2 regions of the Flavobacterium sp. DSP2-3-1 genome follow, and region 2 is predicted to be linked to the other one. Evidence: riboswitches for the same ligand, from Rfam matches in the RefSeq annotation. Region 2 holds a riboswitch; the other holds the start of a gene.

Region 1 (7,125 bases), on a different contig from region 2:
TACAATCACTGGAAATACTTTATTCGCAACATCAAAACTATAGATATAATCATTCCCCGAAGTTTGATTTCCATCCGTAATTAAAACAGTTGGATAGATTGCGTTTTTATAAATACTTTTTAGATTTTTAGCTACAACATCAATATTCGTTTGGATTCCTTTAAAATCAAATATTTCTGTTGGTTCAAAATCATCTGAAAATTGATACGATTGCACGTCAAATTTCTGTTGTAAATCCGAGTTTGATTGTATTTTTTTATACAATACCAATGCTTTTTCATTGGCATTCAAAAAAGAAATAGAACTTGAATTGTCAACAACAATCGGTAAAGGTGTTTTTACAGTTTCCAATGTATTTCTGGTTATTATTGGATTGATCAACAACAATAAAATTACAAAAATGGATGAAAAACGCAAAAAAGCCAAAAACCAACCGATTTTCGATTTGTTTTTAGCTTTGTAGATGTATTGAAAAAACGACAAACTGCCAGCTAATAGTATAGAAAGAAGTAATAGTAGCAAGGTAGTTGTTGTCATATTTTAGCAATGTTCAGTGTTCAGTGTTCAGTGTTCAGTTCTCATCTTACTGATTACTGAAAACTGATAACTTTTTTAAGTAAGCATTCCTCCGCAAACATTCATAACTTGTCCAGTCACGTAAGCACTCATATCTGAGGCAAAGAAAAGACAGGCGTTGGCAACATCTTTAGTCGTTCCGCCACGTTTCAACGGAATTCCGTCTCTCCATCCTTTTACAATATCTTCGTTTAATTTAGCTGTCATTTCTGTTTCTATAAAACCTGGAGCAATTACATTGCAACGAATGTTACGTGATCCTAATTCTAGTGCTACAGATTTAGAAAAACCGATAACTCCCGCTTTAGAAGCAGCATAATTAGTCTGTCCTGCATTTCCTTTTACACCTACAACTGAACTCATATTTATTATCGAGCCAGATCGTTGTTTCAGGAAAGTACGTTGAATGGCTTTTGTCATATTAAAAACCGATTTCAAGTTGACATCAATTACTTGATCAAAATCGCTTTCAGACATACGCATCAATAGATTGTCTTTAGTAATTCCAGCATTGTTTATTAGAATATCAACCGTTCCAAATTCAGCTAAAACAGCATCAACAAAAATTTGGGCCTCATTAAAATCGGCAGCATTTGATTGATATCCTTTAGCTTTAATTCCAAGAGCGTTCAATTCGTTTTCCAATACCAAAGCCGATTCTACAGAAGAGCTGTAAGTAAAGGCAACATTTGCACCATGTTTTGCAAAAACTTCAGCAATTCCTTTCCCAATTCCGCGACTCGCACCTGTAATTATGGCAACTTTTCCTTCTAGTAATTTCATATTTAAAAATTAGTTTAAATTTTATTTGGAGCTATTCCTGCTATCCGTTTCAATCTTTTATGATCGCTCCCGCTCACATAAAAGGATTTTCACTGCTATCAGGGCTATCTAACACTCGTCAAATATATAATAATTCCCTTTTTAAAAAAAATTCAAAAGCAATAACAGTCAAAATTCAATTCTTAAATTTTAAAGAATCGTTTTGTCCATTTATCCCAAAACGAACTGTAAATAGCCACTAATGTGAAAACTAATAAAAATAAATGATACCAAGCATTACTAATTAAATCAAAGAAATCTAATTTCCCGTTAGCGTAGCTCAATATAAGCAATACTTGAGCACCATAAGGTAAAATCCCTTGAATTATACACGAAAAAATATCCAGAATTGCAGCCGTTTTTTTAGGATTTAAATTGTATTCATCATTAATTTCTTTAGCAATCGGCCCTGTAATTACAATAGAAACCGTATTATTCGCTATCGCTAAATTAGCAAAACCAACTATAGCGCCAATTCCCGCTTGAGCTGATTTTTTACTTTTAATTCTTTTTTTAATCTGAACTAATAAATACGTTATTCCGCCCGCTTTATCTACCATGGCAGCTAAACCTCCGGTAAGCATAGACAATAAGAAAATATCAGTCATACTAGTAAAGCCTTCATATATCTTTTGCGTAAACTCCATTAGCGTAAATGAACCACTAAAATATCCAATTATACCTGCTAATAAAGTACCAATAAGCAATGTTGAAAATACATTAACACCCACAACCGCTAATATGATTACTAAAATGTAAGGTACAATTGCTATCCATGAAAAATCATTTTTTGCAATGGCAACGGTCACAATATCCGACTTCAAACCAAGATAAAAGAAAACCAGAATAGTAAAAACTGCAGCTGGAAAAGCAATAAACAAGTTAATTTTGAACTTGTCTTTTAGATCACATCCTAATGACTGCGTTGCTGCGATCGTAGTATCAGAAATCATGGAAAGATTGTCACCTAACATCGAGCCGCCCAATAAAGCACCTGAAATCAAAGGTAATGAGGCACCACTTTTATCAGCTAATGCAACCGCTATAGGACCAATAGCTACAATCGCACCTACTGAAGTTCCTGTAGCAGTTGATAAAAAAGAAGCAATCAAGAAAATTCCTAAAGGAAAATAAGCTACGTCGATAGTATTTATTCCAAAATTAACTACGGCATCAACCCCGCCCATCGCTTTACTTACCACCGCGAAAGCGCCGGCCAATAAATAAATTAAACACATAGTCATGATTTTGCTTTCTCCACATCCTGCAATTAGTGTAGCAACTTTAACGTCAGTTGAAGATTTGAATAACAAAAAAGCAGCAATAATACCCACCAGAACAGCCACTGGCGATGGAAAAGCATAAAAATCTTTTAGAATAATTCCTGCTCCTAAAAAAGTAAAAATAAAAATAAATAAAGGAATTAATGCAAAGGCATTTCCTTTGTCTTTTGAAAATAAAGTCATAAAAATAATTTACAATTAAAAATTATGACGAAAAACAAAGCTAAAAATGGGAATGTAAACAACATTTTTTCCAAAGGATTTGGCTTATCGTTTTAGCACCTTGCTTGTTGTTGCAGGTTGCTATCCTATTGCAGGATTCGTGATAACGGGTGCAAAAGTAATTGATTATTTATGAAAAAATAAAAATTTTATCCAAAAAATTAGTAAATCAGTAAATGGTAATACTTAAGGAGGTCTAGCAATTGAATGTATTCTTTTGAAAATAAGCCGTTTCGCTCGTCTTCTATTGGAATACAATACGGTTAGATGCTCTTTATTATTTTGTCGCTTTTTACTTTTTAAGGAATTTTGAATTGGAGAATCCTTTATCGGTTTTGATTTTCAAAAAATAAGTACCGGTTGTCAATTTCGCAACATCAATGGTGGAACTCTTTTGAGCATCAGGCAATGCGAGTATTATTTGTCCCAAAATATCATAGATTGCTATAGATTGAACCTCAATTTCATTTTTTGCAGTAATATGTAATTCGGTATCTACTGGATTAGGGTAAATTTTAAAAAAACTAGAAAAATCAAAATCTTCTACGGCTAATGATTTGAATGTTGATGTAGCTTTATTGGTCACTATTGGAAAGTTATAATCAAAATAAATAGAAGCTTCATTTGCAAAAGAATCACCAAGCATTAATGTTGGTAACGTTTTTATTTTAAAAGCGATATATCCATCATTGTTGGCATTGTCAAAAGGAAGGTTAATTTTTTCGAAGATAAATTCAACTTTGTTACCTTCAGAAATTTTAGAACTGTAGGAGTGACTCGCTTTGATGGGAATCAGAGTTGAAATGTCAAATTTTGACAAATCAATTATATCTTTTACTACAATATTTTCGGCTGGATAGGTACCTGTGTTTTCAAAACGAATTACATAATTTACATATTCTCCTATCAAATCTGGAGTGACAATATCTCCCTCTAAACATGTTTTATCATTTGGATCAAAAGAGCCAACCACACTTTGGCGTAAAGCCGAAGAATTATCAACTATTTTCTCATCAGTAGTAACTGGATTAATTAGCGCATTAAAACTCAAACGGTCTCCAATATTTACTGCAGGCGTTTCCATGGGAGAGTTAACATTAAGCGTTATGGTAATTTCCCTGATTTCAAAGGGTTTTAAATTGCTGTAGTCCCAAGTAAGTTGATCCATAACTTGTCTATTGATAACTGGAACGGCGGAGACGTAATCCAAAACAGCATCATTAAAGTTTAAAACAACAGTGCCCGAAAGTGTTGTAGTACCCTTGTTTTTATATACAATAGTATAAGTAGCATCAAATCCTGGCCTAGCAGGTAGGAGTGGTAATAATTTTACTTCTAAGTCATTATGATTTCCATTAGGAGCAATCAAAAAATCTTGAGTAAATGGACTTGTTAATGCTGGGAAACTGATGTTGACCGTTGCGGGAGAAACTTTAAAATAGTTTATATTTTCTAATATAGGAGTAATAGTTTGCGTTCCCTCCCCCACATAAATAGCATATTCTTTAGAACTATTTGAAATTATACTTCCCTTGGTAGTTCCATCTGTGATTGAAAAATTTAAATTCGGATAATTTACATTAGAATTATCCTGACCATTGTTGTTGCTATCTAAAGTGGTTTTACCTTTAATGGTGTAAAATATACCACCAGGTGTAAAAGAGCAATAGGAGTTATAATTGACATTCTTATCTTGATATAAATCAATTGTATTTTTTATGTTTTCAAATTGACTTTCATCAGCACAAATATATTTCAAAACTGGACATCTGTAAAAATCGATACTTTCAGACATTCCATTTTTGGCAAAAATTGTAGTAAGTTTAGCATTGAAAAGACTACTTACATACTTCAATTTTATGTATTGAGAGAGGTCTAAAGTGGTTAAATTACTATAGTCTACATGTAATTGTTCAATATTACTTATCCCGTTCAATTCAATAGCGGTTAAAGATTCACCTCCAGCCTCCAAATACCTTAATTTTGGTAATCCGGAAATATTCAAACTTGTAATTTTATTATACCGGCAAATCAAACTTTCTAAATTTACGCAACCTTGCACATTTAGATTTTCAATTAAATTATTTTCAGTGTACATTTTTTTCAAATTTATACAATCTGAAATATTACTTATTGACTTCAATTGATTATATCTACAACTAATAGATTCTAAACTAATTAACCCTTTTAAATCTAAACTCGTCAACGTGCCATTATTAAATTCAATTTCTTTTAGGTTTTGAAGCCCTGATAAATCGATATTCGTTAATAATATAGATTCTGCAACCAATCTGTTTAGATTACTCAATCCTGCAATATTCAAGGATATAAATCTATTCGAAGAACATATTAAAGTTTGCAGATTAGTAAGCGGCCTAGCATCTAAATCTTCAATTACATTAGAGGAACAGTCTAAAAATTTTAAATTTGTAAAATTTTCAATTCCAGAAAGAGTAGTAATAGTTCTATAGTTAGAGACATCCAGCGAGAAAACCTTTAAAGCTTCAGATTTTTGGATTTCTCCATCATTATTTTCATCTATTTTGAAATAGTTGTTTAGCGAATTCCTGGCAATGTTGTTAGCCGAATTAGATTCCAGCAATCTTGCCTTAAAATTTGCATCAGGAAAATTAATTGTTTGAGCATTGGCAATTGCACAAATGCAAAGAGAAATAATTATAAAGTAGCTGTTTTTCATAGGAATGTATCGTGATCGTAAATATAAGAAAATTGTCATTAAAAAAAGCTAAATAAAAATGAACTGCGTTAGTATATTGGCAAGTGTAAGTGCATTTTTTTTCACAAACACTTTCCATTGCCTTTTATTTGACGGTTTTTATTATAATTTATAAAAATCAGAAAAATAGCATTATTCTGTTACCTATATTTGTCTTCGTAAAATGAGGTTTCGGGGCATTCCATTTTAGCAGTAATAATATCAATAGCCCAATATTTAAGGAATGAAAAGAATTCTTCTTTTATTTTTAGTACTTGTTAATTGTATCGTCCATGCGCAATTAGTAATCAATACTACCTCACAAACTCCACAACAATTAGTAAAGAGCGTGGTGGTAGGACAAGGAATTAATGTTTCGAATATTAAATTTAATGGTTCAATAGTGAAGGGCAATACTATTACCGATCAATTAGGCTTGTTTACTAATGGAGCTTCTACTGCGATTGGAATTGACAAAGGAATCATTTTAAGTACTGGAAATGCTGCAATTGCTGTGGGTCCAAATGATAGAAGTCTAGCGACTTTACCGACTTCAGATCCATTAGAAGGTGATACTGATTTGTACACTTTATCTAATAATCAATTGATTAAAAACGTTGCAATTCTGGAATTCGATTTCGTTCCCACCGGAAATAAATTAAGCTTTAATTTTGTCTTTGCTTCTGAGGAATATCCCGAATTTGTTAATGATTCTTATAATGATAATTTTGGTTTCTTTTTGAGTGGTCCGGGAATCACTGGAACTTTTTCTGGAGGCGCAAAAAATATAGCTTTGATACCCAGCACTACATTACCCGTGTCTATTAATAATTTGAATAATGGAAATGCAAATTTAGGTCCTTGTGAATACTGCTCGTATTATGTAAACAATGACGGAGGAACTACTATTCAATACGATGGATTTACAAAAGTTTTATCAGCAAATTCAGATTTACAATGCGGCCAAACATATCATATCAAATTAGCCATCGCTAATGTTGGAGATAATAATTACGATTCTGCCGTATTTATAAAAGGGGCAAGTTTTAGTTCATCAGGGATTAACTTAGGCCCAGACTTGAAAATATGTAGTACTTCAGACTATGAGTTAAATTCGGGATTAAGTGCTACTGAAATTCATGAATGGCGTTATAATGGGAACATAATTCTAGGACAAAACGGACCAAAAATTACGGTAAATCAATCAGGTTTATACTCTGTTCAAGCCTTTCCTTTTGGGACGACTTGTCCTGTAAATGATGAAATAAATATTCAATTCAGTACCCTTGCAGCTCCCTATCTTTATTGTGGAGCAAAAACTTCTAATTCTATCACTTTTGATTGGCTGGCTTTAGGAAAAGCGGAGTTTTCTGTCGCCTATAAAATAGGAAGCAGTACAGCTGTTGACGTTGGATTCGTTGGCAAAGTTTATTCCTATACTGTTCAAAATGTTCCTCTGGGTGAAACTGTTGTAATAACAGTAACTCCAATTGGAACACCAGCAGA
Region 2 (7,125 bases):
GGATATAATGTGGTTACGAATGATTACAATAACGCTACTTTTTATACAGAAAGACCCTTTGCTAAATTGGATTATTTCTTCTTGAGCAGTTTTTCTTTTGTAGCGGAATATGAGTTTTATCATTACTACAACAATGCTAAAACAGTCAATAATGAATATGATTTCTTGAGTGCCAGTTTAATTTATCAAAAGAAAGGCAGCAAGCTAGAATACAAAGTAAGCGGAACAAATTTATTGAATACAACCTCATTAAATGATGATAGTTTTACCCAATTTGCCACCAGAACTTCACAATATACTGTTCAGCCACGCTATGTGATTTTCTCTTTAAAGTATAATTTGTAGGAGCTAATCCTGCTGTACATTTCAATCTTTGCTGAAAAAGATTATTTTTCTAAATAAATAAAGGAGCTTCCGTTGGTCGCTCTTTTTTTATATGAAAAAATGAATCTTTTTCAGCAAAGGATTTCCATTTCCATCAGGGCTAAAAAAAACCCGAAATTCAATTGGATTTCGGGTTTTAGATATAAATATTTTTAGATGATTACAATCCAAAAGCGGTTTTAACTTGGTCAACAAAATCTAATTTTTCCCAAGTAAACAATTCAACAGTAACCGTTTTTTCGTTTCCACCTGGAGCAGAGAAAGTTTTGGTAACCGTTTCTGGAGTACGTCCCATGTGCCCGTAAGCAGCAGTTTCGCTGTAAATAGGGTTTCTTAATTTCAAACGTTGCTCAATAAAGTAAGGTCGCATATCAAAAATAGCTTCAACTTTTTTGGCAATTTCTCCATTAGTCAAATTCACTTTTGAAGTACCATACGTATCGATAAAAATACCCATTGGTTTTGCAACTCCAATGGCATACGAAACTTGTACTAAAATCTCGTCAGCAACACCTGCTGCAACTAAGTTTTTAGCGATATGACGTGTAGCATAAGCTGCACTTCTATCTACTTTACTCGGATCTTTTCCAGAAAATGCACCACCACCGTGAGCCCCTTTTCCACCGTAAGTATCCACAATGATTTTCCTTCCTGTAAGTCCAGTATCTCCGTGTGGCCCTCCAATTACGAATTTCCCGGTTGGGTTGATATGGTATTGAATTGCATCGTTAAATAAATGCGCATGCGCAGGATTTTTTGCAATGATCCTTGGAATCAATATTTCGATAATATCTTTTTTGATTTTTGCAAGCATTGTTGCTTCTTCATCAAAATCATCATGTTGTGTCGAGATTACAATAGCTTCAATACGAGTTGGCTTGTTGTCATCGCTGTATTCTAACGTTACTTGAGATTTAGCGTCAGGACGTAAATACGTAATTTCGTTGTTTTCGCGTCTTAAGATAGCTAATTCCTGCAATAATTTATGAGATAAATCAAGTGCCAAAGGCATGTAATTTTCGGTTTCATTAGTAGCGTAACCAAACATCATTCCTTGATCACCAGCGCCTTGCTCTTCAGGATTTGCTCTGTCAACACCTTGATTTATGTCAGCAGATTGTTCGTGAATAGCAGAAAGGATTCCACAAGAATTGGCTTCAAACATATATTCGCTTTTGGTGTAACCAATTTTTCGGATTACGTCACGAGCGATTTGTTGTACGTCTAAATAGGTATTTGATTTTACCTCACCAGCCAAAATTACTTGACCAGTTGTTACTAAAGTTTCGCACGCTACTTTTGAGTCAGCATCAAATGCCAAGAAATTATCAATTAATGCGTCTGAAATTTGATCTGCAATTTTGTCTGGATGTCCTTCGCTTACAGATTCTGACGTAAATAAATAGGCCATAATAAATATTATTTTTAAATTAAGCGAGAAAAAATAATTGCTGAAAAGGACTAAAGGAGAGTTCCTGCTTTAGCATTTTTTCTACTGAAAAATTATCAGTATTCATAATGAATTTGTTTCATTATGAAGAGGTTGCAATCAGTTCAAATTTTTCCTCTTGTATTCGGGTGCAAATGTATGAAACCATTTTGAATTGCAAATTAATCTTAACTTTTTTTTGCTGATAAATCTTTTTTTGGTTTAATTAAAGTAAAAAATAACTTCTGGAGCATTACGGCTAATATTTTTTTTGAAACTTATTTGGATATATAAAAAATAATTTGCAAATTTGATTATCTAAAAAAGTAAAAATGAAATTTAATATTTACACTATGTTTAAAGTCGCGCAGGACAATTCCTCAGGGTCGCTTATTGCATAATTTTAAATTAAATTATATAGCAAAAGCTTCCCAAATAACGGGAAGCTTTTTTTTTGAATACAACCTAATAATTTTACAGAAATAGTAACATACATGAACAACCAAAAATTCCAGCATACAAATAATTCAACAGTCAACAATGTGATAACTGCAAATGCCATTATGCGTATTTGCGTCAGTTGATTCCAAAAGTATAAGTTAGTATGATAACTTAAAACCCTTTTGGATATGTATCCAAAAGGGTTTTTTGTTTTTCTGAAGCTTTTTAAATTTTAAAATAATAATTACAATGAAATCAAAAATGAGTTTAAAAATTTAACACCTAAAAATTATGAGCGCAACTAAGTATTTTACCAAGACATTTCAAGTACTAAAAAGTATTGACTTTAAGAGCAAAAAGGAAAAAGAGAACAGTTCTAAAAATGAACTGATTCACCCTAGATTCGAAATTTCAAAAAACGATGCTTTGGCACAAAAAACAGTGCCAAATTCATTACTTTTTCTAATGTATTCCCAAGAGAATGAAGCGCTTTTTATTTAAGAAATCCGAATTTATTTTCGGTTTTGAGATCTTCAAAAAGGTATTTAAAATTGTTGTTTTGGCGAAGTAAAAAATCTAATTAGCTTTATGATACTTCGTCAAAATAACATTTGTATGTTTGTTGCTTTCAGATTTTTATTTAAACGAAACAAAAAATCGATTGCGTACAAAAATTTGGTTATTTCAAAAAATAGTGGTTACTTTGCATCTTTAAGTTCACAAACGTATTGAAATGTTATAAAGAAAGGCAGAGGGATTAGACCCGATGAAGCCTTAGCAACCCTTCGATTTATCGAAGAAGGTGCTGCATTCTACCACGCCAAACGTGGAAAGATAACACTAAGAATTTGTCTAGATAACTCCTAGCTTTCTTTCTAATATTTCCAGACACAAGTCAAAAATCATAAAAGATTTGCAATTGGAAAACAAACCAACATCCATTACATTACAAAATTTCACCACTGAAAGTGGCGCTTTTTATGCTGCCTTAAACTTAAGTTTTCAAGTTTTTGGACCAGAATTGCATTCCGCGCCGATCGTTTTGGTAAATCATGCATTGACCGGAAATTCGCAAGTTGTTGGATCAACGGGGTGGTGGAATGATTTAATTGGTGCAAATAAAACTATAGATACCACAAAATATACGATACTCGCTTTTAATGTTCCCGGAAATGGTTTTGATGATTTGATTATCGAAAATTATTCGGACTTTACTACCAGAGATATTGCCAGAATTTTTATTGAAGGGATTAATTTTCTTGAAATTAAAAAAACCTATGCTATTATTGGCGGTTCTGTTGGCGGAGGAATCGCGTGGGAAATGGTTGCTTTAAATCCAAAAATTACACAACACTTAATTCCTATTGCAACCGATTGGAAATCGACGGATTGGCTAATTGCCAATTGCTTTTTGCAGGAACAAATCCTGAAAAACTCTTCAAAACCTATTGAAGACGCTCGAATTCATGCCATGCTGTGTTATCGAACTCCGGAATCTTTTGCGGCAAAATTTCAGAGAACAACCAATGAAGAATTAGCCATTTTTAATGTAGAAAGCTGGTTGTTGCATCACGGCGAAAAATTGCAGAAACGTTTTCAGATCTCGTCATATAAAATGATGAATCAACTGTTGAAAACGATCGATATTACCAGAAACCGCGCTTCATTCGAAGAAATAACTTCAAAAATTGAAGCTGATATTCATATTATAGGAATCAATTCAGACTTGTTTTTTACTGCAAATGAAAATATAGCAACTTACGAGGAATTAAAAAAATATAAAAATAATGTAACCTATCAGGAAATTGTTTCCATTCACGGACACGATGCTTTTTTGATAGAATACAAACAATTGCACAATTTGCTTCAGGATATATTCTAAGCCAAAAAACAGAACACAATGAAAATATTAAAATTTGGAGGTAAATCATTATCGAATGGCGACGGGATAAATAAGGTGATCGCAATAATAACCGATAAAGTAAATCAGGGTGAAGAAATTGCCATTGTGGTTTCGGCAAGAGGAAATGCTACGGATGAATTAGAAGAAATTTTAAGTATTGCATCTAAAAATGGGGATTATAAACCGCTTTTTGAGGATTTCAAAAAATACCAACAAGACGAATATGAAAGCGTTGATTTGTCTGAGGAATTCACTGTTTTGGAAAAATTATTCGAAGGCATAAGTTTAATCGGCGATTACAGCAAAAAAATTAAAGATCAGATTCTGTCAAAAGGAGAGTTGCTTTCTGCAAAATTACTGACCGCTATTCTGTTTGAAAATGGAATAAATGCTCGTTTTGTTGATACTAGAGAATTGATAAAAACCGATTCTCAATTTGGTAATGCGCAACCTTTGGAACAAATTTCTAAGAAAAATGTCATCAATTATTTCAAGCAAAATAACGGAACAACGGTAAATATTATTACAGGTTTTATTGGTTCTAACAATAATAATGATACAACCACTTTAGGAAGAAACGGCAGTAATTATACCGCTTCGTTGATTGCGAATTATTTGAATGCAGAAGAATTACAAAATTATACGCACGTAGACGGAATTTATACCGCTAATCCTGATTTAGTAGTTGATGCAAAGAAAATTGATCATTTATCGTTTAATGAAGCTAATGAAATAGCCAATTTTGGTGCGACCATTCTTCATGCCAAAACCATCATTCCTTTATTGGAGAAAAACATTCCACTTCGTATTTTGAATACATTTAATCACGAAAATAAAGGAACGTTAATTACTTCCAATTCTAACAAGGAAGGAATTAAAACGCTTTCAGTCTTGGAGAATGTGTCACTAGTAAACTTAGAAGGAAGAGGATTGCTAGGGAAAACTGGTGTAGATGCCCGTATTTTCAGAGTAATGGGCGACAATGATATTAGCGTAAGCATCATTTCACAAGGTTCTTCAGAAAGAGGAATTGGTTTAGTTGTAGCCGCGGATAAGGCCACAAAGGCCATGATTGAATTAGAGAAAGAATTCGAGAATGATTTCTATTCAAAAGATGTAAATAAAATCACGGTGACGGATGATGTTTCGGTAATTTCTATCATTGGGCAGGATTTGAGTACATTTCACAAGCCTTATACAGCGTTGATAAAAAATAAAATTGTCCCAATACTTTTCAATAATACGGTAACTGGTAAAAACGTGAGTTTGGTTGTCAAAAAATCCCAACTGAACAAAGCTTTAAACGTGATTCACGGAGAGATTTTTGGAGTAGCTAAGAAAATCAATATCGCTATTTTCGGACATGGATTAGTTGGCGGAACCCTGATTAACCAAATATTGGAATCGGCTGCAACTATTGAGAAAAGAAAAGACATCAAACTGAATGTTTTTGCGATTGCCAATTCAAAAAATGTGTTACTGAATAAAAATGGTGTTACTCCAAATTGGAAAAATGAAATCCAAAATAATGGTTTCTCTTACACTATCGATGATGTAATTGCTTACGCAAATGAGCATCATTTGGAGAATTTGATTGCGATTGATAACACGGCAAGTGCCACATTTGTTGAAAATTACATTCCACTTGCAGTAAGCAGTTTTGATTTGATTTCTTCTAATAAGGTAGCTAATACATTAAGTTATAGTTTTTATAAAAAATTGCGAAAAGTATTAGCGGATAATCAAAAAAGTTATCTTTATGAAACGAATGTTGGAGCGGGATTACCGTTGATTGATACGATTAAATTGTTGCACCTTTCGGGGGAAAATATCACGAAGATTAAAGGTGTTTTCTCTGGAACATTAAGTTATTTGTTCAATAATTTTTCTGCAAAAGAAGCTCCATTCAGTGAAATATTGAAAGAAGCTATTGATAACGGATATACCGAGCCAGATCCAAGGGAAGATTTATGCGGGAATGATGTAGGTCGAAAATTATTGATTTTGGCAAGGGAATTAGACTTGCAAAATGAATTTGAAGAAATTGATATTCAAAATTTAATTCCCGAACATTTACGCGAAGGAGATGTTTCTGATTTTTTAAATAAACTGACGGAGTTTGATCCAATTTATGCTAAAATAAAAGCCGACCAAAAGCCCAATCACGTGTTGCGATACATAGGCGAATTGTCAGGCGATTTGCAAAATGACAAAGGAAATCTGGAAGTAAAGCTAGTTTCGGTACCATCAGATACTGCTTTAGGCGGATTGAAAGGTTCTGATTCTTTCTTCGAAATTTACACAGAATCGTATGGCGACAGACCAATTGTAATTCAAGGCGCAGGAGCCGGATCAGCAGTAACGGCCAGAGGTGTTTTTGGCGATATTTTGAGATTATCGGATAAAGGGTAAAGATTTAAGATTGCAGATTGTTTCGCCAGTTCGAGCAAGCTCTCGGGTAACGATTTTGATTTAAGATATTTAAAAGTAAAATTCGCGTTTGAAAATCCGTTTTATCCGCGTCCAAACAAATACAATTAATTAAAAAGGGACTGCCTCCAGTCTTGGCTCCCTTCCCTTCGGGGAGGGTTGGGGAGGGGAATAATATGAAAATAACATTAAACAGAGTAAACGACAATTTCCACTTTGAATTAAAAAACGACCGTGGGCATATAGTAAACGTAGATAGTCGACCAGAATTTGGGGGTGACGATATGGGCGCAAGTCCAATGGAATTAGTATTGATGGGTGTTGCTGGTTGCAGTGCCATTGATATGATTTCGATTTTGAAAAAGCAGCGTCAGGAAATCACTTCTTTCAAAGCTGAAGTCGAAGGAGAGCGTGTACAAGTAGGAGAAGCGAAACCATTTAAGGATATTACAGTAGTATTCTTTTTGGAAGGACCTATCAATGAAGAAAAAGCAGCTAGAGCCGCACAACTTTCTTTTGAAAAATACTGTTCGGTCTC

Evidence for each region. A riboswitch is a leader RNA that binds a small molecule or an ion and turns the genes downstream of it on or off. The one in region 2 is predicted to bind S-adenosylmethionine.
Region 1: it holds a riboswitch for S-adenosylmethionine, as region 2 does, so the genes downstream of both, ACP7AT_RS07385 (Na+/H+ antiporter NhaC family protein) here and ACP7AT_RS11475 (alpha/beta fold hydrolase) in region 2, are expected to answer to the same signal.

The regions. Positions count from the first base shown of each region.
Region 1 covers NZ_JAFCVD010000005.1:93,424-100,548, reverse strand. The annotation lists gene ACP7AT_RS07395 (hypothetical protein) at 1-537, opposite strand, end outside; gene fabG (3-oxoacyl-[acyl-carrier-protein] reductase) at 613-1,359, opposite strand; gene ACP7AT_RS07385 (Na+/H+ antiporter NhaC family protein) at 1,542-2,864, opposite strand; SAM-I-IV-variant riboswitch at 2,919-3,015, opposite strand; gene ACP7AT_RS07380 (DUF7619 domain-containing protein) at 3,196-5,601, opposite strand; gene ACP7AT_RS07375 (choice-of-anchor L domain-containing protein) at 5,864-7,125, shown strand, end outside.
Region 2 covers NZ_JAFCVD010000009.1:57,785-64,909, reverse strand. The annotation lists gene ACP7AT_RS11490 (carboxypeptidase-like regulatory domain-containing protein) at 1-345, shown strand, start outside; gene metK (methionine adenosyltransferase) at 545-1,795, opposite strand; gene ACP7AT_RS11480 (hypothetical protein) at 2,546-2,755, shown strand; SAM riboswitch class I at 2,988-3,095, shown strand; gene ACP7AT_RS11475 (alpha/beta fold hydrolase) at 3,174-4,136, shown strand; gene thrA (bifunctional aspartate kinase/homoserine dehydrogenase I) at 4,155-6,569, shown strand; gene ACP7AT_RS11465 (OsmC family protein) at 6,764-7,125, shown strand, end outside.